3 regions of the Chryseobacterium gleum genome follow, and region 1 is predicted to be linked to each of the others. Evidence: riboswitches for the same ligand, from Rfam matches in the RefSeq annotation. Region 1 holds a riboswitch; each other region holds the start of a gene.
The links. Region 1 has a riboswitch for S-adenosylmethionine ahead of EL165_RS18695 (alpha/beta fold hydrolase). Riboswitches for the same ligand answer to the same signal wherever they lie in the genome.
Positions count from the first base shown of each region.

Region 2: it holds a riboswitch for S-adenosylmethionine, as region 1 does, so the genes downstream of both, EL165_RS17910 (SusC/RagA family TonB-linked outer membrane protein) here and EL165_RS18695 (alpha/beta fold hydrolase) in region 1, are expected to answer to the same signal.
Region 3: it holds a riboswitch for S-adenosylmethionine, as region 1 does, so the genes downstream of both, EL165_RS14915 (TonB-dependent receptor plug domain-containing protein) here and EL165_RS18695 (alpha/beta fold hydrolase) in region 1, are expected to answer to the same signal.

Region 1 covers NZ_LR134289.1:4,106,734-4,117,810, forward strand. Annotated here, with positions in the region: gene EL165_RS18690 (MGH1-like glycoside hydrolase domain-containing protein) at 1-2,158, opposite strand, end outside; SAM riboswitch class I at 2,347-2,454, shown strand; gene EL165_RS18695 (alpha/beta fold hydrolase) at 2,515-3,462, shown strand; gene EL165_RS18700 (ACT domain-containing protein) at 3,459-4,997, shown strand; gene EL165_RS18705 (O-succinylhomoserine sulfhydrylase) at 5,122-6,282, shown strand; gene EL165_RS18710 (homocysteine S-methyltransferase family protein) at 6,320-7,330, shown strand; gene EL165_RS18715 (fatty acid desaturase family protein) at 7,413-8,504, shown strand; partial or broken gene metH (methionine synthase) at 8,506-11,077, shown strand, end outside.
Region 2 covers NZ_LR134289.1:3,944,234-3,955,310, forward strand. Annotated here, with positions in the region: gene EL165_RS17885 (LysM peptidoglycan-binding domain-containing protein) at 1-1,219, shown strand, start outside; gene fabD (ACP S-malonyltransferase) at 1,290-2,165, shown strand; gene EL165_RS17895 (GYDIA family GHMP kinase) at 2,176-3,081, shown strand; gene pckA (phosphoenolpyruvate carboxykinase (ATP)) at 3,209-4,825, shown strand; gene EL165_RS17905 (type II 3-dehydroquinate dehydratase) at 4,994-5,401, opposite strand; SAM riboswitch class I at 5,647-5,742, shown strand; gene EL165_RS17910 (SusC/RagA family TonB-linked outer membrane protein) at 5,826-8,759, shown strand; gene EL165_RS17915 (RagB/SusD family nutrient uptake outer membrane protein) at 8,779-10,272, shown strand; gene EL165_RS17920 (hypothetical protein) at 10,373-10,705, opposite strand; gene EL165_RS17925 (sel1 repeat family protein) at 10,967-11,077, opposite strand, start outside.
Region 3 covers NZ_LR134289.1:3,278,268-3,289,344, forward strand. Annotated here, with positions in the region: gene EL165_RS14900 (hypothetical protein) at 1-83, opposite strand, end outside; gene prfA (peptide chain release factor 1) at 160-1,245, opposite strand; gene EL165_RS14910 (APC family permease) at 1,393-2,703, opposite strand; gene EL165_RS14915 (TonB-dependent receptor plug domain-containing protein) at 2,711-5,155, opposite strand; SAM riboswitch class I at 5,249-5,353, opposite strand; gene EL165_RS14920 (alpha-amylase family glycosyl hydrolase) at 5,427-8,264, opposite strand; gene EL165_RS14925 (hypothetical protein) at 8,491-8,775, opposite strand; gene EL165_RS14930 (fumarate hydratase) at 8,869-10,476, opposite strand; gene fumC (class II fumarate hydratase) at 10,699-11,077, shown strand, end outside.

The DNA.
Region 1 (11,077 bases):
CTTCGTATACCTTAGACATGGCACGGATTCCGTAAGTACTTAAAAATTCTTTTTCGTCAAGCATTCTGGTCAGAACTTTGGTCAGTCTGTTCTTGCGGAGGATGCTCATCAGATGTTTTCTTCCATGTCCTTCCTCATCCCAATGAGAAACAAGCTTGGTAAGCTCCGGCTTATTTTTTAAGATCCATTCCATTCTGCTTCTGAAATTCGGCATCTTTTCCAGTAAGCGGTGGTCTACAATCTCAACGGCAAACATTGGAATCAAACCAACAATACTTCTTAACCTCAAAGAAACGCTGTCTCCGTTTCCAAGCTGCAATACATCATAAAAGAATCCGTCTTCCTCATTCCACAGACCTTTCGTTCCTTCACCCAGATTTTCCATAGCTTCAGCGATGTAAAGATAATGTTCAAAGAACTTGATCGCCATATCTTCATACACCTGGTAATACTGGGCAAGTTCCATCGCAATACGCATCATATTCAATGCATACATGGCCATCCAGCTGGTTCCGTCTGCCTGTTCAAGATGCTGGCCGTCCTTCAAAACCATATTTCGGTCAAAAGCTCCAATATTATCGAGACCAAGGAAACCTCCGCCAAAAATATTTTTACCGTTTTTATCCTTTCGGTTCACCCACCATGTAAAATTAAGCAGCAGTTTCTGGAAAACTTTTTCTAAGAATAATAAATCCGGTTTTCCGTTGTTCTTTTCATCTATCTTAAAAACACGGAAGCATGACCATGCATGCACGGGTGGATTCACGTCACTCATATTCCATTCATAAGCGGGAAGCTGGCCGTTAGGGTGCATATACCATTCTTTCGTAAGTAATAACAGCTGTCCTTTCGCAAACTCTGCATCGATGATGGAAAATGGAACGCAGTGAAATGCAAGATCCCATGTGGCATACCACGGATATTCCCATTTGTCGGGCATAGAAATAATATCTTTATTATGAAGATGATTCCATTCCGTATTTCTTACATATTCACTGAAGTTTCTTGGCGCTTCAAAGTTCGGATCACCTTTCAGCCATTTCCCGATATTATAATGATAGAACTGTTTGTTCCAGAGAAGTCCGGCAAATGCCTGTCGCTGCACATTTCTTTCATCTTCATTCACGGTATCACTCTGAATTTCCTGATAAAACTCTTCAGCTTCGGCCTTTCGGGTATTGAAAATTTCATCAAATTTTTCAAAAGGTTCATCGTTTTCTTCAGGACATAATCTGAATTCAAAAACTTTTGATTCACCTGCTGCTATAACTTCATCTATAAGAAAAGAAGCTTTGGTTCCTCTTTTTTCAGGATTTACAGTATCTCGGCCGTGAATTATAAAATCATTGATTCCGTCTTTAAAATAAGTATTCTCTGTTTTAGGAGTACCGTAAAGTTTTGGAGTATTTGTTTCGTTTTCACAGAATACACTTTGTGCATTTGTATTTCTGGAATACAGTTTTTTAATTGAAATACTGTCGTGGCCAATGGTAATACTTCCATCCTGAGAAGCACTCAGCTCTGCCTTGTAGGTATTATATCCCCATTTCCAGTTGTTTCTGAACCATGCAGTAGGAGCCACCACGATAGGAGCTTCATGCTGGCTTCGGTTGCAGACTGTCACTCTGGCCAGAATATCATTATGATCTGCCTTACAGTATTCAATGAAAATATCGAAATACTCATCGTTATCAAAAATCCCGGTATCGAAAAGCTCATATTCAGGTTCCTTTTTGCTGCGTTTTCCATTCTCACTAAGAATATCATCATACGGAAACTCATTGATCGGATATTTATATACCATCTTCATATAGCTATGAGTAGGTGTATTATCCAGATAATAAAAGATTTCTTTGATATCTTCTCCATGATTTCCCTGAGGATTGCTCAATCCGAAGAACCTTTCTTTTACCATTTTATCTTTTTTGTTCCAGAATGAAAAAGCAAAACATAAAAGCTGCTTTACATCAGAAATTCCGGCAATACCTTCTTCGCCCCAGCGGTAAGCATAGCTTTCTGCATTATTATGATTGGTAAAATTCCAGGCATTCCCGTTCGGGCTATAATCTTCGCGTACATTTCCCCACTGCCGGTTGCTTACATAAGGTCCCCAGTTTTTCCATTTGGTATCTTGTAATCTTTCTTTTTCGGCGGTCATATGTCAACATTTTTCCACACGAAGTTAGTTTTTTTGCAAAGTAATTCCAATTTTTTTCATCTGAATAATTATTAATATGACCTTGAAACGCCTGTATTTAAGGGCTCTTTTAAATATTAAAATAATTTTTTTTTGAATTTAAAAGAAAAGAACTACCTTTGCACCATTCGTTCATTCAAATATTGAAAATGTTATCAAGAAAGGTTGAGGGATTAGACCCTGTGAAACCTTAGCAACCCTTTGCGCAAGTAAAGAAGGTGCTACGTTCTACCAAAATAATTTTGGACAGATAACTTACTGAAGTTCTTTTCAGCCATTTCCTGTGGCATTTTCAATTGTATTTAAATATAATAGAATTGAAAACAGAACTAAACTATATTAATCTTACGTATCAAACAAATTCCCAAAAGGAATACCATATCCCGCTAAGCTATCAGCTTTTTGGGAAAGATCTGTTTACAGCACCTGTCATTTTAATCAATCACGCTCTTACCGGAAACTCGAATGTATCCGGAGATAAAGGCTGGTGGAAGCAGCTGGTAGGAGAAAATCAGATTGTTGATACCGATCAATACACAGTTCTGTGTTTCAACATACCCGGAAACGGTTATGACAATTTTTTAATTGAAGACTATGAAGACTTTACCCCTTCAGATATCGCTGCGATATTCCTGAAAGGGCTTGAAACTTTGCAGATCAAAAAACTATATGCCATTATCGGAGGCTCTCTGGGAGGAGGAATTGCCTGGGAAATGCTTGCCCAGCAGCCGGATCTTGCAGAGATATTTATTCCCATTGCCTGCGATTACAGAACACACGATTGGCTTCATGCGCAATGTCTGGTTCAGAAATTCTTGTTAAATGATAAAGAAGAACCATTACAAAAGCGAGAATTCATGCCATGTTGTGTTATAGAACTCCACAGTCGCTCAATGACAGATTTCAAAACCAATATAACCAGGAAAAAACAACGCCTGGAATCAGAAGACTGGCTGATTTATCATGGTAATGCTCTAAACGAAAGGTTTAGTTTAAAAGCTTATAAATTGATGAATCATCTCCTGATGAATATAAATGCTGATGAAACAGTACTGGAGAATATACAGGCACGAATGCGCATGATCTCCGTAGATTCAGACTTATTTTTCCCGGCTTCTGAAATCCGGATGTGTTTTGAAAACTTAAAAGAGAAAAATAAGGATGTTTCTTATCACGAGATCCAATCTATACACGGGCATGATGCCTTCCTAATGGAATATCAACAATTAAATAATATCATAAAAAACATTTTACAGGAAAAATGAAAAATGCTAACGAAATAAAATTTTTGAAGAACAGATCAATCGTCAAATTTGAAGGAGAAGATTTCTTAGGAGAAATCGGGATTGACGGACGAATTTTTAAAGCGCTTACCTTAGCGCGTATCAGTGTAGGAGTAATCTCTCAACAAGCGGTAGAAAACGGAATTTCCATTTTGGTTCATGAAAACGATGCAGAGAAAGCAGTCGCTTGTCTTATCGATGAATTTGAGGCGGAAAGAAAGTCAGGAAAAGTTTCCCAGATCTATAGTATCAATAATGTTTCCGTGATTGGCTTTGTAGCAGAAGATTTCAATAAAGTCTTTGCTGAGCTGGCAAGAAATAATGTTTTCCCGTTACTTTTAAATCAGGTGGCAGGAGAAAACAGAGTCAATATCGTAGTGACCTCTTCGCAGGATGAGAAAACAAGAAATATCATAGAATCTGAAATTTTTAAAAAACCAAAGACAGTTCATCTGGCAATCATTGGTCACGGAAACGTAGGAAAAACCCTGATAGAGCAGGTACTTGAATCTGCACAAGAAATTAAAAAACGTAAAAAAATAGACCTTAAAGTAGTTGCTGTAGCCAACTCAAAGAAAATTGCCTTCAATAAAAAAGGGTTTGATGCCAATTGGGGAGATGAGGTTTTAACAGCAGAGAGACCGTCAAATGTTGAAGAACTGATCAACTTTTCCAACGAAAATCAACTGGAAAATCTGATTGTTGTGGATAACACGGCAAGCAAGGATTTTGTTAAAAACTATCATGCCCTGGCAGAAAACGGATTTGATCTCGTTTCTTCCAATAAAATTTTCAATACCCTTCCAATAGAAGAGTACAGAAAACTAAGATATACGTTGAACAAAAATAACAGACGTTATCTGTATGAAACCAATGTTGGCGCTGGATTACCGTTAATTGACACCATCAAATTATTGCACCTTTCAGGAGAGAACATCACCAGAATCAAAGGAGTATTCTCCGGAACATTAAGCTATGTTTTCAACAATTTTTCTTTGAGGGACGATAAATTTTCAACCATCATCAATGAAGCTCTGGAAAAAGGATATACAGAACCGGATCCGAGAGAAGATCTGTCAGGAAATGATGTGGCAAGAAAATTACTGATCCTCGCCAGAGAATTGGATCTGATCAATGAATTCGAAGATATCAGTATTCAGAATCTTGTTCCGGAAAGCTTACTTGAGGTTTCAAAATCAGAATTCCTTTCCAGACTTGAAGAGCTGGATGAAGAATATCAGAAAATAAAAGAAAACCAGGAGCCTGGACATGTGCTGAGATATGTAGGCGATTTACATGGCGATTTACAGAAAGATAAAGGTGAACTGGATGTAAAACTGATTTCTGTACCTGCAACTTCTGCATTAGGGCAGCTGAAAGGTTCAGATTCAATTTTTGAAATCTATACAGAAAGTTACGGAGAAAATCCGATCGTTATTATGGGAGCCGGAGCCGGAGCACAGGTAACAGCCAGAGGGGTATTTGGAGATATTTTAAGAGTAAGTGAAACTAAATAATAATGTAACAATCTACCAATCTAGCAGTGTAACAATTACTGCAATTGCTATTCTGAACATAGCGAAGAACCTTATTGGTAAACTGTTACATTGATACACTGTTAAATTGACAAATTAAAACTATATGGAAAATTTTGAAACATCAGCAATAAGAACCCAGACTGAAAGAACCCAGTTTGATGAACATTCTACGCCATTATATCTAACCTCCAGCTTTATATTTCAGGATGCGGAAGATATGAGAGCAAGCTTTGCAGAAGAAAAACCTAAAAATTTATACAGCCGTTTTTCCAATCCTAATGTAACAGAATTTACAGATAAGATTGCTAAAATGGAAGGTGCAGAAGCAGGATATGCATTTGCGACAGGAATGGCAGCCATCTATTCTACATTTGCAGCTTTGTTAAATGCTGGGGATCATATCGTAAGCTGCCAGTCGGTTTTCGGGTCTACACATACTTTGTTTACCAAATATTTCCCGAAATGGAATATTGAAACCTCTTATTTCAAAGCAGAAGATGCAGTGAATGTTGAACAATATATCAAACCTAATACAAAGATCTTATACCTTGAAACTCCTACCAATCCGGCAATTGAAATCCTGGATCTTGAGTTTTTCGGTCAGATCGCCAAAAAGCATAATCTTATATTTATTGTAGATAACTGTTTTGCAACACCTTATCTTCAGCAGCCCATCAGATATGGTGCAGATATTGTTGTACATTCAGCAACAAAGCTGATTGACGGACAGGGAAGAGTACTAGGAGGAATAGCCGTAGGAAAAGAAGATCTGATCAGAGAAATCTATCTTTTTGCAAGAAATACAGGACCTGCATTGTCTCCTTTTAATGCCTGGGTATTATCAAAAAGTTTAGAAACATTGGCAATCCGCGTAGAAAAACACTGCGAGAATGCATTGAAGGTAGCAGAGTTCTTAGAAAACCATCCGAATGTAGAGTTAGTAAAATACCCATTTCTTAAATCCCATCCAAGCTATGAAGTAGCCAAAAGACAAATGAAACTTGGTGGAAACATCGTAGCCTTTGAAATAAAAGGTGGAATAGAAGGAGGAAGAAACTTTTTAGATAAGATACAAATGTGTTCACTGTCTGCCAATTTAGGTGATACAAGAACGATCGTTACGCATCCGGCTTCTACAACGCATTCCAAATTATCAGATGAAGAAAGGAATGAAGTAGGTATTACAGCAGGATTAGTACGTTGCTCTGTAGGGTTGGAAAATGTAGAGGATATCATTGCGGACCTTAAGCAGGCGTTGGATTAATTCAAACAATTACTGGCTTTACTCAAAATAGATAAAAATGAAAAATTCAGAACAATTATATAAAGCTCTATCCGAAAGAATTTTAATTCTTGACGGTGCTATGGGAACGATGCTTCAGAGGTATAAGTTTGAAGAAGAAGATTACCGTGGAGAGCGTTTCAAAGATTGGGAACATCCAGTAAAAGGAAACAATGACCTGCTTTCTCTGACACAGCCTCAGGCCATTGAGGAAGTTCATAAGAAATATCTTGAAGCAGGGGCAGACATTATTGAGACCAATACGTTTTCAGGAACTACCATTGCGATGGCAGATTATCATATGGAAGATCTGGTATATGAACTGAACTATGAGTCGGCAAAAATTGCCAGAAAAGCCTGTGATGAATACACAGCAAAAAATCCTGACAAACCGAGATTTGTGGCAGGATCTATAGGACCTACGAACAGAACAGCAAGTTTAAGTCCTGATGTTAATGATCCCGGATACAGAGCTATTACTTTTGAAGAATTAAGAGTAGCATACAAACAGCAATGTGAAGCATTACTGGATGGAGGTTCAGATATCCTTCTGGTAGAAACCATCTTTGATACCTTGAATGCAAAAGCAGCTTTGTTTGCCATTGATGAATTACAGGATGAAAGAGGAATTAAAATTCCGATCATGGTTTCAGGAACCATTACCGATGCTTCAGGAAGAACATTGAGCGGACAGACGGCAGAAGCTTTTTTGATTTCTGTCTCACACCTGAATTTACTAAGCGTAGGTTTTAACTGTGCATTGGGCGCAGATCAGCTTACTCCTTATCTTGAAACACTGGCCCATAATTCAGAATTCTATGTTTCAGCATATCCGAATGCCGGCTTACCGAATGCTTTCGGAAAATATGATGAAACACCCAAAGATATGGCAAGACAGATCAGAGAATATGTTGAGAAAGGATTGATCAATATTATCGGAGGATGCTGTGGAACAACGCCCGAACATATTAAAGCAATTGCGGAGCTGGTGAAAGATTATCCACCGAGGAAATTGAAGGAATTTGTGTGATTTGATAGATTTTTTTAATTAAAATCAAGAATGAAGGCTGGATTATAAATGTTAACTTTAAGTAAACCACAAAGTTAAATATATGGAAAAGCCAATTTACTTAAAAGATTCGGAAGATGTCAGATTGTTTAATGAGCTAAGAAAGAAAGTGAACAAAAGAGTAGAAGCCATTCCTGAAAACAGGGATATCTATATTCAGATCAAAGCGGTAATACTCCCACTGGTTTATATTGGCTTATATTTTCTGGCTGTTTTGAATGCTGAAAAACATTGGGTCTATATTCTGAGTTTTGTTTTAATGGGCATTTCTCTGGTTTTGATTTATTTAAACTTAATCCACGAAGCAGCCCATAACAACATCTATAAAAGTAAAAAACTGAATGCCTTAGTTCTCCACATTTTTGATTTTATAGGAGCCAATTCCTATATCTGGAAAAAAAGACATATCGCAAGTCACCATGCTTACCCAAATGTAGATGGATGGGATACAGATATCGAACAGAGCGGATTGCTCCTGATCGTTCCATGGATCAAGGCGAAAGGGATTCAGAAGTATCAGCATAAGTTTTTCTTTCTAGTATATCCGCTGTATTTGTTCAATTGGATGTTTATAAGAGACTTTCGGGATTTCTTTGATAAGGAAAGAGTGATTTTAAAAACCCAGGGAAGAATACCGGTTGTTGAAAAAGTGAAAATGGTGAGTTATAAGCTGTTCTATTTCTTTTATCAGATTGTGGTTCCTGTTGTGTTCTTTAAAGTATCAATAGGATTAGCTTTAGGAGCATGGTTTTTACAGGTAATTTCAGCAAGCATTTTTGCATTGTTTGTACTGTTGCCTTTGCACCCGCTTCCTGATAATGCCTTTCCGAAGTTAAATAAAGAGAACGGCCTTCCGTTCAGCTGGCTTCGTCACCAATTGGAGGTGACCAATGATTTAAAAGAAAATAACTGGTTTGTAAGAAATGTATTGGGAAACTTTAATTTTCATGTGGCCCATCATCTGTTTCCAAACTACAGTTATATGTATTATAACGAAATTACTGAGGAAATTGAGGAATTTGCTAAAGAGCACAATTTAGCGTATAAAAGATTTCCGCTGATTACAGCTTTAAGTAAGCATAGGGATTTATTGAGGCAGAATGCCAATAATGCCTACTATATTTTAGAAGAATAAAATGAAGTATTTAAGATTATCAGGCCTTGAGCCTCTTATCATAACACCGGAGAGTAATTTCATCAATGTTGGTGAAAGGACGAACGTTGCCGGATCCAAAAAGTTTTTAAGACTCATCAAAGAGGAGAAATTCTCCGAAGCATTAGATATTGCCCGCCATCAGGTAGAAGGAGGCGCCCAGATCCTGGACGTGAACTTTGATGATGGATTGATTGATGGAAAAGCTTCCATGATTAAATTCCTGAACTTAATTGCCTCTGAACCGGATATCGCAAGAATCCCGATTATGGTAGATTCCTCCAAATGGGAAATTCTTGAAGCAGGCCTTCAGGTAGCTCAGGGAAAGTGCGTAGTAAATTCTATCAGTTTAAAGGAAGGAGAGGAAGAATTTATCAAACATGCAAAAGCAATTAAAAGATACGGAGCGGCAGTCATTGTAATGGCATTTGATGAGGTAGGACAAGCGGACAACCTTGAGCGAAGAATTGAAATCTCAAAAAGATCCTATGACATTCTGGTAAATCAGATTGGTTTTCCTGCTGAAGATATCATTTTTGACTTGAATATCTTCCCTGTAGCAACAGGAATGGAAGAGCACAGGAGAAATGCTATCGACTTTATTGAAGCCACGCGATGGGTAAGACAAAACCTTCCTTATGCCTCTGTAAGTGGGGGAGTGAGTAATGTTTCCTTCTCCTTCCGCGGAAATGATACCGTAAGAGAAGCAATGCACTCTGTATTTCTTTATCACGCCATTCAGGCAGGAATGAATATAGGTATTGTAAACCCGGCCATGCTGGAAGTTTATGATGAAATCAATAAAGAATTGCTGGAGCTGGTAGAAGATGTAATCCTGGATAGAAGAGATGATGCAACAGAAAGGCTTCTTGATTATTCCGAAAAGCATAAATCCGTAAAAAAAGAAAAGACTGAAGACTTAGAGTGGAGAAATAATCCGTTGCAGGAAAGAATTACTCATGCCTTGGTAAAAGGAATCGATCGTTTTATTGAAGAAGATGTTGAAGAAGCAAGGCTATTGGCAGAAAGACCCCTTCACGTTATTGAAGTGAATCTGATGACAGGAATGGGAGTGGTAGGAGATTTATTCGGAAGCGGAAAAATGTTTCTTCCACAGGTGGTAAAGTCAGCAAGAGTAATGAAAAAAGCGGTGGCTTATTTACAGCCTTTTATTGAAGCAGAAAAAGACGGAACAAAACCAGCCAACGGAAAAATATTAATGGCAACAGTAAAAGGAGACGTTCATGATATCGGTAAAAATATTGTGAGCGTTGTTTTGGGTTGCAACAACTATGAAATTGTCGACCTTGGAGTAATGGTGCCTGCGGAAAAGATTATCCAGACTGCCATTGAAGAAAAAGTAGACGTTATAGGATTAAGTGGGCTGATTACCCCAAGTCTGGATGAAATGGTGTATATCGCATCAGAATTGGAAAGACAGAATTTAGATTTTCCTTTATTGATTGGCGGTGCTACAACGTCAAAGGCACATACGGCCGTGAAAATCGATTTGAAATATAAAAATGCTGTTGTTCACGTAAATGATGCTTCAAGAGCTGTAAATGTGGTAAGCGCATTGCTAGGAGACAGAAATAAAGAATATGTTTCGGCTTTAAAGAATGACTACTCTGAATTCAGAGAGAAGTTCCTGAACAGACAGGTGGATAAAGATTATGTTTCGATCGGAGAGGCAAGAGAAAACCGTTTTAAAATTGATTGGGAAAACGAAGAAATTTTCACTCCGAATAATTTAGGAATACAAATAATCGAAAATCAGGATCTGAATGAACTGGTTCCTTTTATCGACTGGTCTCCGTTTTTCAGAAGCTGGGATCTGCACGGGAAATACCCGAATATTCTGGAAGATGAGGTTGTGGGTGTTCAGGCCAAAGAATTATTTAAGGATGCTCAGGTGATTCTGAAAAGAATTCTGGATGAAAAACTGTTAACCGCAAAAGCCATCTTCGGAATCTTTAAAGCCAATTCCAATGATTCTGATGATATTTTGATTTTGACGAAAACAATAATGAACAGGCGAAATTTTTAACCTTAAGACAGCAGGCTCAAAGATCAAAAGGAAAAGACTATCTGGCATTAAGTGATTTTATCGCTCCTCAAAGCTCGGGAAAAACTGATTACGTGGGAGCATTCTGTGTAACAACAGGTTTTGGAACCGATGAACTGTCCGCTGAATATGAAAAAGCAAATGATGATTACAATTCCATTATGGTAAAAGCTTTAGCTGACCGTTTTGCAGAAGCCTATGCTGAATTCCTGCATAAAAAAGTCAGAACAGAATACTGGGGATATGCTAATCAGGAAAATTTAAGCAATGAAGAGCTTATTGCCGAAAAATATAAAGGAATCCGCCCGGCGCCGGGATATCCGGCTTGTCCGGACCACCTGGAAAAGAAAACAATATGGGAACTGTTAAAAGTAGAAGAAAATACAGGTGTTTTCCTTACAGAAAGTCTTGCGATGTTCCCAACGGCATCTGTTTCCGGATATTATTTCGGAAGCCCGCATGCCAAATATTTCGGATTAGGAAAAATTAC
Region 2 (11,077 bases), 160 kb from region 1:
AAACGAAAAATCAACAACCTCTTCCAATGTTGTAGCGGGAGATGATTACGTTACCTATACCGTGCAGCAGGGAGACACTGTTTTCTCTATTGTTAACAAATTTGGAGTGTCTATAGATGAGCTTATTGCTCTGAACCCGGATCTTTCACATGGTTTGAAAACCGGAATGGTTTTGAAAATTAAAAAACAAGATGCGGCATACGTAAAGAAAAATGGTGATGCCTTAAGTGTCATCTTAATGCTTCCTTTCGGATACAGTACCAACGAAACTCAGTACAGAGGAATGGCACTAGACTTTTTAACAGGAGCTAAACTTGCCATTGAAAGAAATGCAAGAGGAGGACAAAAGCTGGATATTAAAGTAGTAGACTCAGGAAATGAAGCTTCATTTAAAAATTCTCTTACGCAGATCAATCCTGATAATACAGACCTTATTATCGGACCCTTCTTTAAATCAAACGTAATTGATGTTCTTGATTTTACAAAAAATCAGAAAATCCCGGTAGTAGCACCATTTGCCAACACTCCGGAACTCTATAATTACAGTAACCTTATTATCGTAGAAACCAATAATCAGACGTATGCTGATAAAATTGTAGAAGAGGTAAAAGGAATCTATTCAGATCAGAAAATATATGTAGTGGCAGATGCCAAGAAAGAAAATGCCAATTATATCAAGGCAGGACTTGAAAAAGCAGTAAAAAATCCTAATATTATTATAGTTAATTCTCCGGCAGATATTCAGCTGGACCAGAATATGATGACAGGACAGTCTGCTCCGGTTATTGCTATTCTGGCAAATGATGATAATGCAGTAGGGGATGCTTTTGCCAACAGAATCATTGCTATTTCTAAAGAAGTTCAGGGAGTGAAGGCTTTCAGTATGTTCTACGCTCCGGTTTTTGAGAAGAAAGTGGATGAATTAAGCCAGGCAAATCTGGTTTATCTGATGGATAGAAAAATCAATACAGATGGTAGCTTTGAAAAAGAAATTCTGGCTGCCTATAAGAGCAAATACTGTAAAACTCCGCCAAAATATGCTATCGTAGGTTTTGATGTAGTAAATGACATGTTAACCAGAGAAAATAAAAAAGGAGAAATCTTTAAACAAATGAATAAAGTGCAGACTCAGCTTGCTACCAAATTTGAGTTTGTAAAATCCAAAGCTAACGGTGCTTATGTAAATACAGGTTACAGAGTAATCAGGTTAGTACCATAAATGATTCATAGCACTTAAAACGAATATTGTTAACATTATAGTTATATTTGCATAATATTTAATTCAATACATGAAAGCACTTGTATTTCCAGGGCAGGGTTCTCAGTTCGTAGGAATGGGAAAAGAATTGTATGATTCTAGAAAAGATATTAAAGATCTGATGGAATCTGCCAATGAAATTTTAGGTTTCGATATTCTTTCCATTATGTTTAACGGAACAGATGCGGATCTTAAGAAAACAGAGGTTACCCAGCCTTCTATATTTATACATTCAGTAGCAGCATTAAAAGCCGTAAATGGCCTTGGTGCTGAAATGGTAGCAGGACACTCTTTAGGAGAGTTTTCAGCTTTGGTAGCCAACGGGGTTTTATCCTTTGATGATGGTTTGAAATTAGTTTCCGAAAGAGCAAAAGCTATGCAGGAGGCTTGCGATGCAAATCCAAGTTCTATGGCGGCAATCTTAGGATTAGACGATGCAAAAGTTGAAGAAATCTGCGCACAGATCAGCGGTATTGTTGTTCCTGCAAATTATAACTGTCCGGGACAATTGGTAATTTCAGGAGAAACACCGGCAGTAGAAGAAGCTTGTGCAAAGTTGAAAGAAGCAGGAGCAAAAAGAGCTTTACTTTTACCGGTAAACGGAGCTTTCCATTCACCATTGATGCAGCCTGCACAGGAAAGACTGGCGGCAGCGATCGAAAAAACCAAATTCAGAAAAGCAACGATTCCTGTATATCAGAATATCACTACGACAGCTGTAACAAATCCTGATGAGATCAAACAAAATCTGATTGATCAGCTTACAGGTCCTGTAAAATGGACACAATCTGTTCAGAATATGATTAAAGACGGTGCGTCTAACTTCGTAGAAGTAGGGCCAGGGAAAACCCTTCAGGGATTAATCAAGAAAATTGACGGATCAGTAGAAGCAACTTCTGCAATCTAATAAAAAATATATGAACGCGATATTTTCACCGGGCAAGCTTATGCTTACTTCAGAATATTTCGCAATTGATGGAGCTCTTGTCTTAGCGGTACCTACCAGGCTGGGACAAGAGTTTTTCTTTGAAGAAAAAGAAGATGGAAAATCTCTTATTCTTTGGGAAGCTTATCATCAGAATACATTATGGCTAAAAGCTGTCATTGATTATCAAACATGGCAGATTCTGGAAACCAATATTCCATCAAGCGCTGAATTTATTACGAAAACATTGAAGAATGTTCAGCAGCTTTCCCATACTAAATTCAAAACTAACTTTACTTACCATTTAAAAACCAACCTTCAATTTCCCGCAGACTATGGTTTGGGAAGCAGTTCTACCCTGATGACCAATCTTGCGGAATGGGCGGAGATTGATCCTTTTTATCTGAATACGATAAGCCTGGGAGGAAGTGGATATGATATTGCGGTTGCAAAAGAAAAATCTGCAGTTCTTTTCCAAAGTAAACCTGAGATTAAATATGAAAAGGTAAACTTTAATCCTTCTTTTAAAAATGAACTGATTTTTATCCACTTAAATCAGAAACAGGACAGCCGGGAAGGAATCAGTTTTTACAAATCAAAAAAGAAGTCTCCGGAACTGGTAAATGAATTTTCGGAAATCACAAAGAAAATAATGTTATGCAATGAATTGGAAACTTTTTCCGAATTAATGATGATTCATGAGCGAAAAATAGCGGATTTTCTTGAAATTCTCACAGTTAAAGAGAGATTGTTCTCAGATTGTCCTTCATTTGTCAAAAGTTTAGGCGCATGGGGCGGAGATTTTGTGATGAGTGCCAAATTTGGGGACTATAAGAACTATTTTTGGGAGAAAGGTTTTCCTGCTGTTTTTGAATGGTCTGAAATAATTAGTTCATAATCAGTAATTTACAAAACCGTTTTTTTGTTTGCCATTCTGACTTATATCAGTATATTTAAACCACCTTTAACAAATAATTAATATTATTTTTGTTGAAAGCAATAAAGAAATAGAAAATATAAGTAAAATGAAAAACACTAAAATCATCCAGGATTTAGAGAAATTAGGGATTAAAGGAAACTATGAAGTAGTGTATAATCCTTCTTATGAAGAATTATATCAGGCTGAAGTTTCTCCTGAAAATCAGGGGTTTGAGAAAGCTGAGCTTACAGAATCAGGCGCAGTATCAGTAAAAACAGGAATTTTCACAGGTCGTTCACCTAAAGACAGATATATTGTTCAGGATGATGTTACAAGAGATACTATTTTCTGGGATGGTAAAGTAAATTTACCTACAACCGCGGAAATTTTCGGGTCTTGTAAAGAACTAGTGATGAATCAGCTTTCCGAAGCTAAGAAAATTTATGTTGTAGATGCTTTCTGTGGTACGAATGCAGATACACGACTTAAGGTAAGATTTATTGTTGAAGTAGCATGGCAGGCGCATTTTGTTACCAACATGTTCATCCGTCCTTCTCACTATGAGCTTGAAAACTTCGGTGAGCCGGATTTCACAGTAATCAACGGGTCAAAAACTACCAACCCGAACTGGGAAGCTCAGGGATTAAATTCTGAGAACTTCATCATGTTCAACCTTACTGAAAAACTACAGATCATCGGAGGTACATGGTATGGAGGTGAGATGAAAAAAGGGATGTTCGCAATGATGAACTACTATCTTCCATTAAAGGGTATGGCTTCAATGCACTGTTCCGCTAACGTAGGGGAAAAAGGTGATGTAGCTTTATTCTTTGGTCTTTCAGGAACTGGTAAAACAACTTTATCAGCAGATCCTAAGAGATATCTTATCGGTGATGACGAGCACGGATGGGATAACAACGGAGTATTCAACTATGAGGGCGGATGCTACGCTAAAGTTATCGACTTATCTGCAGAAAAGGAACCGGATATTTTCGCTGCCATCAAGAGAGATGCGCTTCTTGAAAATGTTGTGGTGAACAATGGAGTAGCAGATTATACAGACGGATCAATTACTGAAAATACAAGAGTTTCCTATCCAATCTATCATATCAACAAAATTGTATTACCTTCTAAAGCAGGTCACGCTAAGAAGATTGTTTACCTTTCAGCAGATGCATTCGGAGTACTTCCTCCGGTTTCTATTCTGAATGAAGATCAGGCTCAATACCACTTCCTTTGCGGATATACTTCCAAATTAGCCGGAACAGAAAGAGGAATTACAGAACCAGAACCATCTTTCTCTCCTGCATTTGGCGAAGCATTCCTTACATTGCACCCAACAATGTATTCTAAAACATTGATCGGTAAAATGAAAGAACACGGAGCTAAAGCTTATTTGGTAAATACAGGTTGGAATGGTACCGGAAAGAGAATTTCTCTGAAAGATACGAGAGCAATTATCGATTCAATCATCGACGGTTCTATTGACAATGCTCCTAAGACTCAGGTTCCGATCATGAACCTTGAAATTCCTACTGAATTGCCAAATGTTTCTGCAGGAATCTTAGATCCAAGAGATACGTATGAAAATGCTTCAGAATGGGAAGAGAAAGCAAAAGATCTTGCTTCAAGATATATCAAGAACTTTGAGCAGTACTGTGATACTGAAGAAGGAAAGAAATTAGTTGCTTCAGGACCTCAATTGCAGGAACAGACTATCTAATAGTTACCAATCAACATACAAAAAGCCTCATCATTGATGAGGCTTTTTATTTTTTAGTAATAGGAGTATTTTATTGAAATAAATTTGATTCTTTATTCATAAATTATTCTCCTGTATGCATAATTATCTATGAGAATCAGTGCGATCTGTGGGAATATAAGCGAAAAATCACTTCAAGCTTAATAAAGCTAGTCTATATCCATCCATCCCAAAACCAGATAAAACAGCATCCGTATTAGCTGCTGTTACAGATTTTTGCCTGAATTCTTCTCTTTGATAGATATTGCTGATATGAACTTCAATCTTGGGTTTACGAATATTCTTTAAACAATCCGCAATCGCATAAGAATAATGGGTATAAGCTCCCGGATTAATAATTATAGCATCAAAATCATCTTCCTGAAGTCTGTTGATAAGTTCCCCTTCAATATTGGACTGATAATATTTTAATTCGTGAGAGTGAAATTCGGTTTTTAAAATTTCCAAATAACTCTCCATAGAAATGCTTCCATAGATTTCCGGCTCTCTGGTACCTAAAAGGTTAAGATTTGGTCCGTTTATAATTAAAACTTTCATACTATAAAATTAAAAAGTTTTTCCAATAAAATCACATAGAAATTAAACTGTGCTGAATTTTTACATTATTGAATTATTAATAATGATATTTGTCATGTTTGAAAATAGTGTAACTGCTATAACTCCTTACTGTAATGGGTTTTATTAAAATTTTATGTTAATTATTAAAAATTTATCATTAAATATTAATCAGTCTACTTGTTTTGTAGACTAAAAGTTTTTAGCTTTGCAACCATATTTCGATCGGCTTATAAAGAAAGATGGAGGGAACTGACCCCGTGAAATCTTAACAACCTACCCGTGCAAGGTGTTACATTCAGCCTTTTATGGAAAAATAAGCATTTGGTTTATCGTATTTATTGATGCCCTTTGCTGACTTTTCTGCAAAGGGTGAAATTTTAATATATGATAAATAAAATTGATTATGATTAGCAAAAATTTATTCAATTCTAAAATATGGATACCACCGGTAGCTGCATTTTTTTTGGGAGTGGCTAATGTAAATGCGCAGAATTCAAAACCCAAAAAAGACAGTCTTCACGAAAAGGAGCTTGATGAAGTGGTAGTGGTAGCCTATGGAAAAGCGAAAAGAAACAGCTATACCGGTTCTGTGGCGACAATTTCCAGTGATAAGATCAATAACAGGCCTGTTACCAACATTACCAAAGCATTGGAAGGACAGGTAGCGGGTATTCAGACGACAAGTGCATCAGGTCAGCCGGGTGCGGTTTCTACCATCAGAATTAGAGGAATTGGTTCAATAAGTGCTTCCAGCGATCCATTGTATGTAGTGGATGGAATTCCTTTTGATGGTAACCTGAACTCTATCAGTCCAAGCGACATCGAATCTATCAGTGTTTTGAAAGATGCAACGGCAAGTGCACTCTATGGTTCAAGAGGAGCAAACGGGATTATTATCATTACCACAAAATCAGGGAAAAAAGGAGAAGCAAAAGTTAATTTTAATATCAGCCAGGGTTTCTCCGGAAGAGCAGTGAAAGATTACGAGCAGGTCAATACCGATCAGTACTTTCAATTATATTGGGAGGCGTTGAGAAATGGATATCAGTCCGGAAAAGTTTCTTCCCAGCAGGCAGCTCAGATGGCTACAGATAATCTTGTTTCTACCCTTGGAATCAACCCATATGGAACAGCTTATCCAAAACCTGTAGGAACAGATGGAAAGTTATTAGCTGGTGCTTCACCACTCTGGAATGATGACTGGAGAGATATTTTACAGAGAGTAGCATCAAGAAATCAGGTGGATCTTGATATCAGCGGGGGAAGTGAGAAAAGCAATTACTTCTTTTCCCTTGGTTATCTGGATGATAAAGGTATGGCTATTGAATCTGGCTTTAAAAGATATAATACCAGGCTGAAAATTAATTCTGAAGTTAAGAAATGGTTGAATGTTGGAGTAAACTTAAGTTATACCAACAGCATTCAGCAGGCACCTACTTCTTCAGATTCCAAGGCGAGCAATATCATCAATGCGGCAAGGTTTATTCCTTCATTCTATCCTTATTATGAAAGGAATGCAGATGGAACTTACGTTTTGGGTGCTGATGGAAATCCGGTTTATGATTTTGGAAAATACAGGCCTACCAATGCTTTACAGAATCAAAATGCCGCTGCAACCCTTCCATTAGATAAAAACGAAAATAAAGAAGATAACTTTTCAGGAAAGGGATTCATGGAATTTACTTTCTTACCGGAATTAAAATTCAAGACAAGCTTTTCTGTTGACCTTGTGAATTATAACGGACATTATTATTCAAATCCATTACTTGGTCAGGGAGCAGAAATTGGAGGTTCGGTAACGAAAACAAATACCAGAACGCTTTCGTATACAACCAGTAATATTCTGACGTATGATAAAAAGTTTGGAAAACACCACATTAATGCGTTAGCAGGACATGAATTCTATAAATACGATTATCAGACAATTTCCGGAACAAGAAGCCAGTTTTCACTGCCTTATTATTATGAGCCGGATGCTGCCTCACTGCTGGGAAGTTTCAGTGGAAACAGCAATAAATTAAGTTTGTTGAGTTTCCTGGGAAAAGTAGAGTATGACTACAATAATACTTACTTCTTATCTGCATCAGGAAGAGCAGACAGTTCTTCAAGATTTGCAAAAGATAACAGGTGGGGAAGATTCTGGTCAGTTGGAGGTTCATGGAAAATATCCAATGAAGAATTCATCAAAAGCTTAAATGTTTTCAATCAGTTGACATTACGTGCCAGCTATGGGGGGCAGGGGAATGATAAATTACTTCGTCCAAATGGTCAGCCACTTTATTATGCTTATCAGGAGTTGTACAGGTTTATCAGTCTTGGTGGAGAACCGGGAACAACCCTGGAAAAAACGTATACCAATAATGTGAAGTGGGAAACCAACCTTAATTTAAATGTGGGATTGGAATTCGCAATTCTAAATAACAGAGTTAAAGGAAATATTGAATATTTTAAAAGGAAAAGTCAGGATCTTCTGTTTAATATGCCGGTGGCTCCATCGTTGGGAATCAGTGATTATCCAGCCAATATCGGAACGATTCAGAATACAGGGTTTGAATTTTCATTATTCACAACACCGGTTAAAAATGATGATTTCCAGTGGAATGTGGATGTGAATCTAAGTACTTTAAACAATAAAGTAACCAAACTTCCCGGAGGTTCTTTGGTAGTAGGAACTAAGTTACTGACAGTGGGAGGTTCAGTATATGATTTCTTTATTCCGGAATGGGCAGGAGTAGATCCAAGCAACGGAAAGCCTTTGTGGAAAACGGTGACTACCGATGCCAGCGGAAACTCAGTAGAAGGAACGACTTCAGAATATTCAAAAGCTACAAAATTGCTGCAGGGTTCCGCATTGCCTAAACTGACAGGAGGAATCAGTACCAGTATTACTTATAAGAATTTTGATTTTTCAGGATTATTGACATTCAAAATCGGAGGTAAAATTCTGGATACCGATTATACTTCCATCATGCATAACGGAAGTGCCGGAGGACGCGCATGGAGTTCGGAAATATTGAACAGATGGACGCCTGATAATCCTAATACGGATGTTCCTGCATTAAGTACAACAACGAATAACTGGACATCAACGTCTTCAAGATTCCTGTATTCCGGTACGTATGCAAGACTGAAAAATGTGAGTTTAGGATATACACTTCCTGAGGATTATTTTGAGAAAATAGGACTTAAAAAATTCAGAATATATATTCAGGCGGAAAACCTTCTGACTTTCTATAAACATACGGGGATGGATCCTGAACAGGCTTTGGACGGAACAACATATTACAGATATCCTGCAATGAGAACGATCACTTTTGGTCTTCAGGCAACGCTTTAACCTTTTTAAAATTGAAATAATGAAAAAAATAAAATACATATCGTTTGCAATCATTGGATTTTTGTCACTGGCAAGCTGTGAAAGTGATCTGGACACTGCTCCGACTGATCAGGCTAACAGCGTAGAAGTTTTCAAAACCGCCGAAAGTGCTGAAACAGTTGTGAACGGTACCTGGGCAAAGTTTAATAATGACGGGACAACCTATGCCAATATCGGGTATTCCACTGTGTTAAGAGCCAGTGATGCGATGGGAAGTGATGTGGCAGTATTGACCAATAAATATGGTTTTGCTTCTACTTATGCTTTTACAGAAATGGTGAATAATACGGCTAGCCGGCCTTTGTTTATCTGGTCTCTGTTGTATTCCACCATCAATAATATGAACAATGTGATTACAAGAATTGATGGCACAGAAGGCAGCCAGGAGAAAAAAGATCAGGTGAAGGGACAGGCAAAAGCATTACGTGCTTTCTGTTATCTGAATCTGGCGAGCTTTTATCAGTTCAGCTATCTCAAAGACAAATCAGCTTTGACTGCGCCTATTTATACAGAACCTTCCACAACAAGCACGGTAGGGAAGAAAAGAGCAAGCCTTGAAGAAATCTATACATTGATTAAAAGTGATCTTACCGACGCCGATAATCTGTTGAAAAATTATACAAGAAATAATAAAGATAAAATCAACCGTTCTGTAGTGAATGGGCTTTTAGCAAGAACTTACCTGAATACGGGCGAGTGGAGTAAAGCTGCAGCATCAGCCAAAATTGCAAGAGAAGGTTTCCCGTTGATGGATCCGGAAAAGTATAAAGAAGGTTTCAATGATATCAACAATGTCGAGTGGATCTGGGGACATGCACAGACTCAGGAACAGTCTGATGAAAGTTATGCCTTCCATTATCTGGATGTATCTTCCTCAGGAAGTTATTATTACAGCTTTATGGCAGATCCTTATTTTAAAGACCTTTTTGATACCAATGACATCAGATACCAGTTGTTTTCATGGGACGGGCAGAAAGGAAGAGAAGGATTGCTGAGGTATGCCAAGTTTAAATTTAAACCTACCCTTATTGCAGATATTGTTTATATGAGAGCTGCAGAAATGTATCTGATCGAAGCTGAAGCTGAAGCAAGAAGCGGAAATGTTTCTCAGGCGGTAACCGTACTGAACCAGTTGAAATCTGCCAGAAATGCCAATATTTATTCTGGATCATTGTCACAGAATGCAGTAGTAGATGCAGTTTTGATTGAAAGAAGAAAAGAATTATTCGGAGAAGGATTCTCCCTTTCAGATATTATCAGAACACAGGGCACAGTAATAAGAAAGCCGTTTGTAGATGCTGACGGTAAACCGATAAAAGTTCAGGTAACTACACCGGATGGTACCGTGAAAACAGTAGACGGTAAAGGGCATTCTGTTCTTGATTTTCCGGATAAATCTGCTTTTGTACCGAACAGCAACTATTATTTATTCAGTATTCCACAGAGGGAATTTGAGAATAACCCGAATTTATGAGATATAGTCCATAATTAGATTGATTTTTTTAGCCACTGCTTTTGCGGTGGTTTTTTATTAAAAAACCGTTGCTAAAAGAGCAACGGTTTTATTTTAAATTTTAAGGATTACTTATATTCTGAGCTTTTGTAATAATCATACTTTTCCCTAGAAATCTTAGAAGAGATGCAATTTTATATAAATCATAACCTATTATCTCTCGTTTTCCATCTAAAACTTTTTGCAAAAACTCCCAATCCTCAATTAAGCTTCCCATTGTTAATTCTTTAGGATCCTCATATGGGTTATATAATTCTTCATCAGTAATATTCCAATGCAAGTCATTATTAAAAGTAAAAGAGGTTGAATCATTTAATTTTTCTAACTTATTAAGCAAAGCCTCAATAAGTTTTTTAATGTCTGCTTTTTTTAATTCGGGCTTATTATTTTCCATTGGATTATTAAATAATTGATTAATCCCCTGCTCTCCGGAGTCTTTCGACTTTGGAGCATCTCTTTAAAGAAATTTTTAATTACCACAAGATTAGGGAACTTTGCGGGAGAGGGTTAATATTTGTTTACTAAACTATAAAAGACTTTTTCTATATTGGGTTTTAGTATTATAGTTTCTTTTTACTCCAACCCCACAGATAATTCCTTTGTCTTCAGGAGTTGCTAATTTTTAGAAATTGGTACTAATTCCAAGATTACACTACTATAATCTTTCTATTTTTTTCTTCAACTCGTCAGCTTTTTTAACATCTTTCTCAATACCAATTCCGTTCCTATAAATCTCTTGAAGCTTGGACATACAATTAATATCATT
Region 3 (11,077 bases), 830 kb from region 1:
GGTTTCTTTACTTCAGTCTGAGCAAATACGTTCTGCCCGATCATCGTAAGCAGCAATAACAAAATAATTTTGTAATTTTTCATAGTTTATATTTTATGTTTTGGTATTAAAAAACAAAGCCTCTGAAGGATCAGAGGCTTTGCTTATCTATTATAATTTTTAATAATTTTCTTCTTCCCCTTTCATTTTCTCTGCATTTTCTGCCATGATTACTGCATCAATCATTTCAGAAATATCACCATTCATGTAAGCATCAAGATTGTACATAGACTTGTTGATTCTGTGGTCTGTCACTCTTCCCTGAGGATAGTTGTAAGTTTTAATTTTTGCAGAACGGTCTCCTGTAGATACCATCGTTTTTCTCTGAGCAGCAATATCTCCCTGAACTTCCTGAAGTTTAATATCGTATAATTTGGCACGAAGCATTTCCATTGCCAATTCACGGTTAGCTAACTGGGAACGAGCCTGCTGGCACACTACCACAAGTCCTGAAGGCTTGTGGGTAAGCTGAACTTTTGTTTCAACCTTATTTACGTTCTGACCTCCGGCACCTCCTGAACGTGAAGTCTGCATTTCGATATCAGCAGGGTTGATCTCTACGTCCACCTCTTCAGCTTCCGGTAAAACCGCTACTGTAATTGCTGAAGTATGTACTCTTCCCTGGGATTCTGTTTCAGGGACACGCTGTACACGGTGAACTCCCGATTCGAATTTCATGATTCCGTAAACTCCTTCACCTTCCACTTTCATTATCAGTTCTTTGTATCCTTTTGCAGCTTCATTGGAATCTGTTACTTCATGTCTCCATCCCTTGGCTTTGAAGTACATAGTGTACATCCTGTAGATATCTTCTACGAAAATAGCCGCTTCATCACCTCCTGTTCCCGCACGTAATTCCACGATAACGTTTTTATCATCGGCAGGATCTTTGGGGATCAATAATACTTTCAGCTCTTCTTCCAGTCCAGGAATTTTAGCCTGAGCTTCCAGCTTTTCTTCTTTAGCCAAATCTACCAAGTCTCTGTCTGAACCATCTGCAATGATTTCTTCAGATTCTGCAATACTGTCCAATGCCCCTTTATACTGATCGTAAACTCTTACAATTTTCCCCAAATCACTGTATTCTTTGTTCAAAGAAGAATATCTTTTTTGGTCTGAAATGACATCAGGCTGTATAATAAGGTCTGCAACCTCATTATATCTTTGTTTTATAGCTTCTAATTTTGGAATTAATGATTTAGACATTGTAGAAATTTTGTGGGTGCAAAGATAAGAATTATTAATTCAAAATTAAAATTCCGGATCAGCATAAATTTTTGAGCTTTAGGGGAAAAGGAGACAAAACTGCAAAAAGGCCGAATAGCCAATTTGTTAATTCGTCTTTCCCTATGATTAAGACTGAGCCTGAGATTCTTTAGAAAGCCTTCTGTCAATAAGATATAAAACAATTCCTACAGCGATAATTCCCAGTCCTATAAGACTTTCTTTAGGATTATGAATAAATGTAAAATAGAGAATATACATACTGAACAAAAGAAAAACTGTCGGGAAAATGTAAAAAGCATTTGATTTAAAGATTTTCCTGTCCTTTTTCTTCAGGAAGAATACGGTAGAAATTGCCAGACTTGCAAAAAGCTGTAAAATAAAAGCAGTGTAAACAAAAATCTCTTTAAAACTTCCTGTTAAAATAATAATAGCCGCAATCACAGCATGAGCAAAAATGGCTCTTACCGGAATTCCTTTTGCATTTCCAACTGATAATGGTTTCCAGATATGGGTATGTTTTGCAAAAGCCTGGGTTAATCTTGAACCCACCCATAAATATCCGCTAATTGTTGCAATCAGCTGCAAAGCAATGAAAATATTAACGATTTTTCCAAAAGCAGGACCAAGCATATTGATAGCCGCCTCTCCCATGACATCCTCTTTTCCTGCCAACTGACTCACGGGAGCATGTTTCAGCATAATATAATTCACCAGAATATAACTTACCGTCACGAAAACAGTTCCTATAATGAGTGATTTCGGAAGATTTTTCTGGACATCTTTAATTTCTCCTGCAATATAAGAAGCAGAGTTCCAGCCTGTATAAGAATAGGTTACAAATACCAGCGATGTAGCAAAAGCCGGAAGCATGATCTCATTCTGCCAGCTGTCACTGAAATTTAAACTGCTGCCAATCTGTGGTGAATCTGAAAGCCAGACGCCCAGGATAATGAGTACAACAATAAACGCTATCTTAATGAAAGTGAAAAAGTTATGAAACCGGCTGGATGTTTTCAAACTGAATGACAAAGTAACTGCAATCAGAAAAATAGCAGCAATAGCAAAGCCGTTTCCGAAAGAATAGTTGAATACAGAAAGATATTTCGACATAGCCAATGCAGCCAAAGCTACAGGAGAAGAAAATCCGATAATCAGCGAAATCCAGCTTATGAGATACCCGAATAAAGGATGATAGGTTTCTTTCAGATAAATAAAGTCGCCTCCGTTTCCTTTAAAATGTGATCCTAATTCCGCATAGCAAAAAGCACCAAACAGAGCCAGGATGCCTCCAATGATCCACAGCAGGAAAATACTGTAGGTATTGGTAATATCGGATAGCTGAAATCCGAGAGTGGTAAAAATCCCTGTTCCGATCATATTGGAAACAACAATTGCGGCAGCTGTTTTCCAGCCAATCTGATGTGAGGTAGTACTCATTTAATGATTAAAAGTTAAAATTAAGTCTTCCGAAGAAATAATTTCCCAGCGTTCCCATCTGCACCGGAGCATACTTGAATACCCCATAGTATGAATTTCTGTAAATCTGGCGATCCGGGAAAACATCAAAAATATTATTGGCTCCTACCGTAAAGTTGATACTTTTTGTAATATCATACCCAACACTGATGTCAGTAACGACTTTTGGAGAGAACTCCTGTACTTCTCCAAACGGATAGCCATCTCTTATGACTTTGCCAAAATAGGTATTTCTTACGAGAAAATTAAACTTCCCGATTCCATAATTTAATCCTAATGAAGCTTTTGTTTTAGGAGACAGCGTTTCAATGATATTGATCTGATCCGGGCCAAAAAACTGTTCCTGAGGCGTTCCTAAATTTTCCGGAAAATGAAAGTCTGTGATTTTTGTTTCTGTATAGTTTCCTGCAAGATTCATATTCAATTTTCCGTTACCAAGAATCCAGTCATATGTGACCACTACATCTACACCTTTAGTTTCTGTATCAATGGCATTGGCGAAAAATCTTCCGCTTTCAACCTCATTTCCATTGCCTACTACAGCAGGGTCAGATAATCTTGAATCTGTTATATTTCCTGTAATAACAATTCTATCTTTCACTTTGATCCAGTATCCATCTATAGTGATGGTCAGATTGTTTAAAGGTTTCAGGGTAAATCCGGCACTTGCATTGACTGAAGTTTCCTGCTTGAGCTTATCAAATCCAAGAATTTCTGCAGCTTTGCTATCATTACTAAAGATTCCTTTGGTAACAATCTTCTCGCCGGAAGTAGAAATATCTGCATAAGAATTATTAAAATACTGCTGCTGAAGAGAAGGAGCCCTGAATCCTGTTCCCACAGCTGCTCTTACTGCATAATTTTTTACAAATTCATATCGTACAGCAAGCTTTCCATTCAAGGTATTTCCGAAATCTGAATAGTTTTCAAATCTTGCAGCAGCATCAATGTTCAACTTTTTGTCCAGATCATAGGAAACATCTGCATATACGGCTGTGGAATGTCTGTCTTTCCTGAGTGCATTATCCGGGGAAAATCCGATAAAGGACTGGGATCCGCCTGCACCGAGCACTGTAGAACCTTCGGTGGCAATGTTCCCGTTGATATCATACTGGGCATAAGAAGCCTCATCACCCGCTTTGATCTGATACTGTTCAAATCTGAATTCTCCCCCGAAGGCGATATTGAAACGATTTATGTTTCTGGAAACGTCAAGATTAATGGTGTTTTGAAGGAAGCTGTGTGCTCCGGCGTAAAAACTCGTTGGAGATTTTGCTCCCAATGAAGCATTATTCGTATTGTTTACATTGTAATTGAAAGTGTTGCTTCCAAATGTATTGCTAAGATCAAGAAGCCAGTCATTGATATTATATTTTGCCCCAACAGCATAAGATACATCGTATATCTGGGATGCCAGCGTTGCCTGAAAACCGTTCGGGTAAATGGACGAAACTACATTGGATTTTTCGCTCGGAAGCCTTCTGAAACCAAAACCTTTTCCTTCCTTGATGCTGAATCCTCCGAAAGAATACAGTTTAAAATGGTCATTAAAAGGATATTCTGCATTGAAAAATAGCTGTCCCTGTCTGATCTGTGCATCCCCGATCTGAAAATTAAAATCATCACGCGTCAATCCTCTTTTTTGAATTTCTGCATCATCTTCTGCTCTTGCTATCTCAGGATTATCTGCAAATTCATAGGCAAAATTATCCCCGAAAATATCCAGATCATGATTTTGTGTTCTTGTTGTTTTTCCTCTGTGGCTTAACTGCATTGAAAGATTGATGTAGCCGTCTTTCTTTCCTAATGAAGCTCCGTAGTTTGCTCCTGCCTGATACGTATCGCCATCATTTCTGCCGCTTACACCGTAGGTAAGGCTTGCTGATGCCCCGGCATTCTTTTTAAGAATAATATTGATGACTCCTGCAATGGCATCAGATCCGTACTGTGCAGCTGCTCCGTCTCTGAGAACTTCAATTCTGTCAATGGCAATCACCGGGATGGTACTCAGGTCTGTTCCCACAGAACCATTCCCGACTGTGTTCTGATAATTGACCAAAGATGTTGTATGTCTTCTTTTTCCGTTCAGCAATACCAAAACCTGATCCGGCCCCATTCCTCTTAAGGTAACGGGGTCAATATGCTCTGTACCATCTGAAGCGGACTGTCTTACTGCATTAAATGACGGAATCACATAGTTCAGCAGATCCTGAGCAGTCATTTGCGGAGCACTCCTCTGAATTTTGTCGATATTAATAACATCTACCGGAACCGGTGTCTCCAGCTTTGTTCTTTTGACATTACGGTTTCCAACGATGATAATATCTTCAATTTCTTTTTCTTTATTCCCGCTCTCCTGAGCAGCAACCCAGATTGCTCCAAGCAATAATACAGCTGTACTTATTTTTTTCATTTTGTTCTTCCCAATTGATCATAATTTATCCGGCGGTCTTTTCCGCAGATACATAAGACTTCAAGAAACGGGATTCATATAGAGTATTCATTTCACTTATCTTCCCCTCGGGTTGGAATTAGCACCTTCGCACTTCCGGAACCGTGCAGGTTGCTAAGGTTTCACCGGGCCAAATCCCTCCACCTTTCTTGATAAATCTACTGCAAAAGTAGACTATTTTTTTAAATGGACAAAAAAGGCAGATCTGCTGTCTGCAAATCTGCCTTTTAGTTTACTTAACAATCATTTTTTGAGTTGCTATTCCTGTGTCTGATTTCAGATGTACCAGGTAGGTCCCGGCTGGATAGTTCACTTTGACCTCATATGTGCCGTTTTCTTTATCCAGTTTGAATGAACTCAACCTTTTACCGGTCATATCAAAAATGGAAATTTCTCCGTTTTTCACTTTATTAAAAATTAATTTTGCCGTACCGTTTTGTACCGGATTATCCGCAATCTGAAGTGATAATTTGTTGCCTGCATTTATATCTGCTGCAGACAAAGCACCTGCATAATTTCCAAAGATTCTGAATTCTCCCGGCTGCAAAGTGATGGGAGCCGTTGTAGAAACCACATCCGAAATACTGTCATCCATCAGGTTCTGCCATTGGCCTGTATAAGGGAAATAAGGAACCACGTTTTGTGCGGAAGTTGTATAATTGGCCAATACCACAACATTTTTTATTCCTGTAGTAATAGATGTATCGTACAGGTAAATTCTGGTGATCAGCCCGTTGGGGTCATTCGTAAGGTTATTGGATTCTATGCTGTATGTTTTGGTTTTAAAAATCTGATGGGCATTTCTGATGGTAATGATTTTAGCCCAGGTATCATATACTGCTTTTCTGCTGGCATTGGTATCATATCCCAGCGTAAATGCAACAGGTTTCTCATCGGTTCTGCAGCCACTGCTGATACTACCGTCTGCACATCTGTTGATACTGAATTCATAGCCTAATTCTCCAAACTGCCAGATCATTTTCGGGCCGGGAATAGTAAAGAAAGTTGCACCGAAAGTTTTCATTCTGTCAAGAGCAGTATTCAGATTTTTAACATCATAACTTCCGTTTACTGCACCATAGGCAAGGTTTTTAAACATCAGCCTTTCTTCATCATGACTTTCTCCATAGCCTACAGCACTCATGTTGGTAAAACCGTGAAGGCTGTGGTTCATACGGTCATAATTACTGTTTTCCTTATATCCCATCGTATTCTGATTATAAGGATCTGTCTGTTTATTCCAAAGCAAAACGCCTTTTCCTTCGGCTATTCTGTAGTTGGCCCACTGCTGCTCTTCCGCATCTGTTCCCAAATGTTCAAAAATCATGTAGGAATTCGGATCGATTGCCCATTGCCTGTCTGCATAGTGTTTCATAATATCCACTCTGTCCTGCTGATAGGCATTGGTACAGGCTTCATCATTTTCAGAACAGCTCTGAGTGAATCCTTTGGTTAGATCCCAGCGGAATCCGTCTATGTGATATTCTGTCAGCCATTGCTGAAGGCATCTTTCAACGTAATATTGCGTTGAAGGACTTGTATGGTTAAAGTCATTGAATACATTATATGAATGTTTCGGAACCTGATTAAAGTAAGGATTGTCCGGAGCTACATTTCCATAACCGTCGCCATCCGGATCTATATTCCAAAGCCTTACCAAAGGGGAACGTCCCGTAGCGTGATTAAATGCAACATCAAGAATAACAGCAATTCCGTTCTGATGGCACAGGTCTACAAATTCTTTGAATTTTTCAGGAGTTCCATAAGCTTTGTCCAATGCATAATGGAAGGAAGTATTGTATCCCCATGAAAGGTTTCCGTCAAATTCCATGATGGGAAGCAATTCAATAGCATTGATTTTTAAATTCTTCAGATAAGAAATTTTATTGATCAATGACTGCCAGTTCTTTTCCTGTGTAAAGTCTCTTAATAATAATTCATAGACTACCAGGTTTTCTTTTGCCGGCCTTTGAAAGTTGGTCACCTGCCAGTTATAAGCTGTCTGCCCGGTTTTAAATGTTGAAACTTCAAAACCCTGCCCTGCCGGAAATGCAGGTAAGTTCGGGTAAGTGGCAGTTGAAATCCACTGATCATCATAAGAAGACAAGATTTGTGGTGAATAAGGGTCTGCTACTTTTCTCAGATCATTTGTCCTGTATTGAAAGGTATAAAGCTGCTGAGGAGTCAAACCAATCAATTCAATCCAGTACAGATCAGGATTGGTGGTATCTCTTTTCATTAAATAATTATCATTGACCATCCAGTTATTGAAACTTCCGATAACATGGACAAAACTTTTTCCTGGAGCATATAAGGCAAGCCCTGCTTTGGTCTGATCTGTCGGGTGATAATTGATTCCTTGTTTTATCCAGTTCGGTATTGCTTCAGAAACCACATTTCTCGGAACCTGGAGAATAAATGCGACACTTTTTGAACTGGATCCCTGTGTTGCTGTAAGCTCCATGCTTGCATCCTGAGTAACGGTATAACTGTAAGAATAGGATTGAGATGGTGTTGTGGTAGAGTTTACAACAGTTCCGTTGGCTTTTAACTGAAATGTTGCGTTGACATTGGTTGTAGCAGTAATATTGATGGAATTACCTGCCGGAACAGAGGTCAGGCTGTTTGCCAGAGGATTGGTAAGACTTAAGCTTAAAATCCCCACATTGACAAAAATGTCCGGCGAGGTCTGATGTGATCCTGTTTTATCTTTTAATAAAAACCCGAACCTGCCGATTCCTGTTCTACCAAAGAAGGCAGTTGGAGTAAAGGTAAGCGAATAGCTGTCCGTTGCTGCATTATAATTCAGCTTATTTAAATCATTGGAGTTGTTCCAGCTTCCATTGGTTGGACAATCCTGGCTGTTCTGATAATTGGTATCCAAAGACCAGGTCCATATGTAAATGGCATTATTGGAAACGCCCCAGGCAGATTCGTCAATCTGGTCTCCGGGAACTGTAAGCGTAATAGCATCTGTTTCATTAAACGGATTGGGTGAAATTGTATAACTGATCTGTCCAAAAACACACATGGCAATCAGCAGAAAAGCAACGGAATAAAATTTTCTCATGTCCTATTTTTTTATCGAATATAGGATTAATTTTTATTCATATTGCCTGTTTTTATTCAGTCGCTGGTAAATATTTCAGTTTTCGGGGAAAATAATCCAGAAAAATTCATGAGAAGCCTGGGAAATATCAAATAGAAAAACCGCTTAAAAATTAAGCGGTTCATATATGTTGTTTTGCTTTGATATTACTTTTTCAGAATTCAGGTGAAAAAGCAATGACAATCAATTAATGATGATGTCCGTGATCGTGAATGAAAGGTCCGTTCCCTTTAGGCTCGTTATAAATAACCTCTACACCTTCCTGCTCAGTAATAAGCTTTCTTCTGATGTCTTCAGGATCGAAAGGTTTTACTTTTCCGAAATACTCTTTCAAACCTTCAGTTAGCCACATTGGGATTACTAATCCGAAGAACATAAAAATACACCAGAATCCTACTAAGAACATAGTAATGAAGAAAACAGTCCATAGGAACTGGTAGAACGGCCAAAATGCTGATAAAATCGTTATCATTCTCTTAAAGATTTTAGGCAAAAATAGAACTTTTTTCCTTTTTACACAAAAGATCAGCGTTCTATTTTGTTATTTATTTTAATTTTAAACTAATTAATGGGCAAGATCTGCGAAGAAATCGTTGCCTTTATCATCAGTAATGATGAATGCTGGGAAGTCTTTTACTTCAATTTTTCTTACGGCTTCCATTCCTAATTCAGGGAAGTCTACAACATCTACAGATACAATATTGTCTTTGGCAAGGATGGCAGCTGGTCCTCCGATAGATCCAAGATAGAAACCTCCGTATTTGTTACATGCATTGGTAACATCTTTACTTCTGTTTCCTTTTGCCAGCATAATCATACTTCCGCCATGGCTCTGGAATTCATCTACATAAACATCCATTCTTCCTGCAGTTGTAGGTCCGAAGCTTCCTGAAGCCATTCCTTCCGGAGTTTTTGCAGGTCCTGCATAATAGATCGGGTGATTTTTGAAATAATCAGGCATTGGCTTACCATTGTCAATAATTTCTTTGATTTTTGCGTGAGCGATGTCTCTGGCCACGATCAATGTTCCGTTCAGCTTCAGTCTCGTTTTGATCGGGTATTTGGAAAGCTCTGCAAGAATTTCCGGCATTGGCTTATTCAGATTGATCTCAACAGCTTCTTCCAGATGCGGAGGTGTATCAGGCAAGAATCTTTTCGGATCCTGCTCCAATTGCTCAAGGAAAATTCCTTCTTTTGTTATTTTTCCTTTGATATTTCTGTCTGCAGAACATGAAACTCCCATTCCTACAGGACAAGATGCAGCGTGTCTCGGAAGTCTGATCACTCTTACGTCGTGAGTAAGGTATTTTCCTCCAAACTGAGCTCCGATGGCACTTTCCTGGCAGATTTTCTGAACTCTGGCTTCCCATTCAAGGTCTCTGAACGCCTGTCCGGCCTCGTTTCCTTCTGTCGGAAGATTATCGTAATATTTTGCTGACGCTTTTTTAACAGCCGCAAGGTTGGCTTCTGCTGAAGTACCTCCGATTACCAATGCTAAGTGGTATGGCGGGCAGGCAGCCGTTCCAAGGTCTGAAATCTTTTCTTTGATGAATTCTTCAAGAGATTTCTCGTTCAGTAAAGATTTTGTTTTCTGGTATAAGAATGTTTTGTTGGCTGAACCTCCCCCTTTTGTCAAAAATAAAAATTCGTAGTAATCTCCTTTTTTAGCATAGATATCAATCTGAGCCGGAAGGTTGGATCCGGAATTCTTTTCATCAAACATCGTTAAAGGAACGACCTGAGAATATCTTAAGTTTCTTTTCTGATAAGTATTGAAGATTCCTTTGCTAAGGTATTCGCCATCATCCACTCCCGTATATACATTTTCACCTTTCTTTCCCATTACAATCGCTGTACCTGTATCCTGGCATGAAGGAAGAGCTCCCTCAACCGCTACTGCAGCGTTCTGTAAAAGATTGTAAGCAACGAATCTGTCATTATCTGTAGCTTCAGGATCATCAATAATTCTTCTAAGGCTTTCCAGGTGTGAGGAACGAAGCATGAAAGAAACATCTGCCATGGCCTCTTCTGCCAATAATTCCAATCCTTTCGGATCTACTGTTAAAATTTCTCTGTCACCCAGTTTTTCAACCTTTACATAATCTGATGTAAGTTTTTTGTACACCGTATCATCTTTCTGAATAGGATACGGATCCTGATATCTAAAATCCATTCAATTTTTGTTTGTACAAAAATACACCTCCTTAAAAAAATATGAGTAAAATCAGTCACTTAAATTGATATTTATAATGATTATAAATTGTAGATTTCTGAGTTTATAAGTACCTTTATAGAAGCTAAGTAAATAAGGCAAAACATTATTTATTTCATTAAATATGAGTAATGTCAACAATTTTTTGGCTCAAAAATAAAGATCATACAAATTTCAACCACTATGAATTACAGAATAGAAAAAGACACCATGGGAGAAGTGCAGGTACCTGCAGATAAATTCTGGGGTGCACAGACAGAACGTTCCAGAAACAATTTCAAAATAGGACCTGAAGGCTCAATGCCGCATGAAATCATTGAAGCTTTTGCTTATCTTAAAAAAGCAGCCGCCTATGCCAATACCGATCTGGGAGTACTTCCTGCCGAAAAAAGGGATATGATAGCGAAAGTATGTGATGAAATACTGGAAGGAAAATTGAATGACCAGTTTCCTTTAGTGATCTGGCAGACAGGCTCGGGAACACAGTCAAATATGAATGTGAATGAGGTAATCTCCAACAGAGCTCATGTTAATAATGGAGGAAATTTGGGCGAAAAGTCTG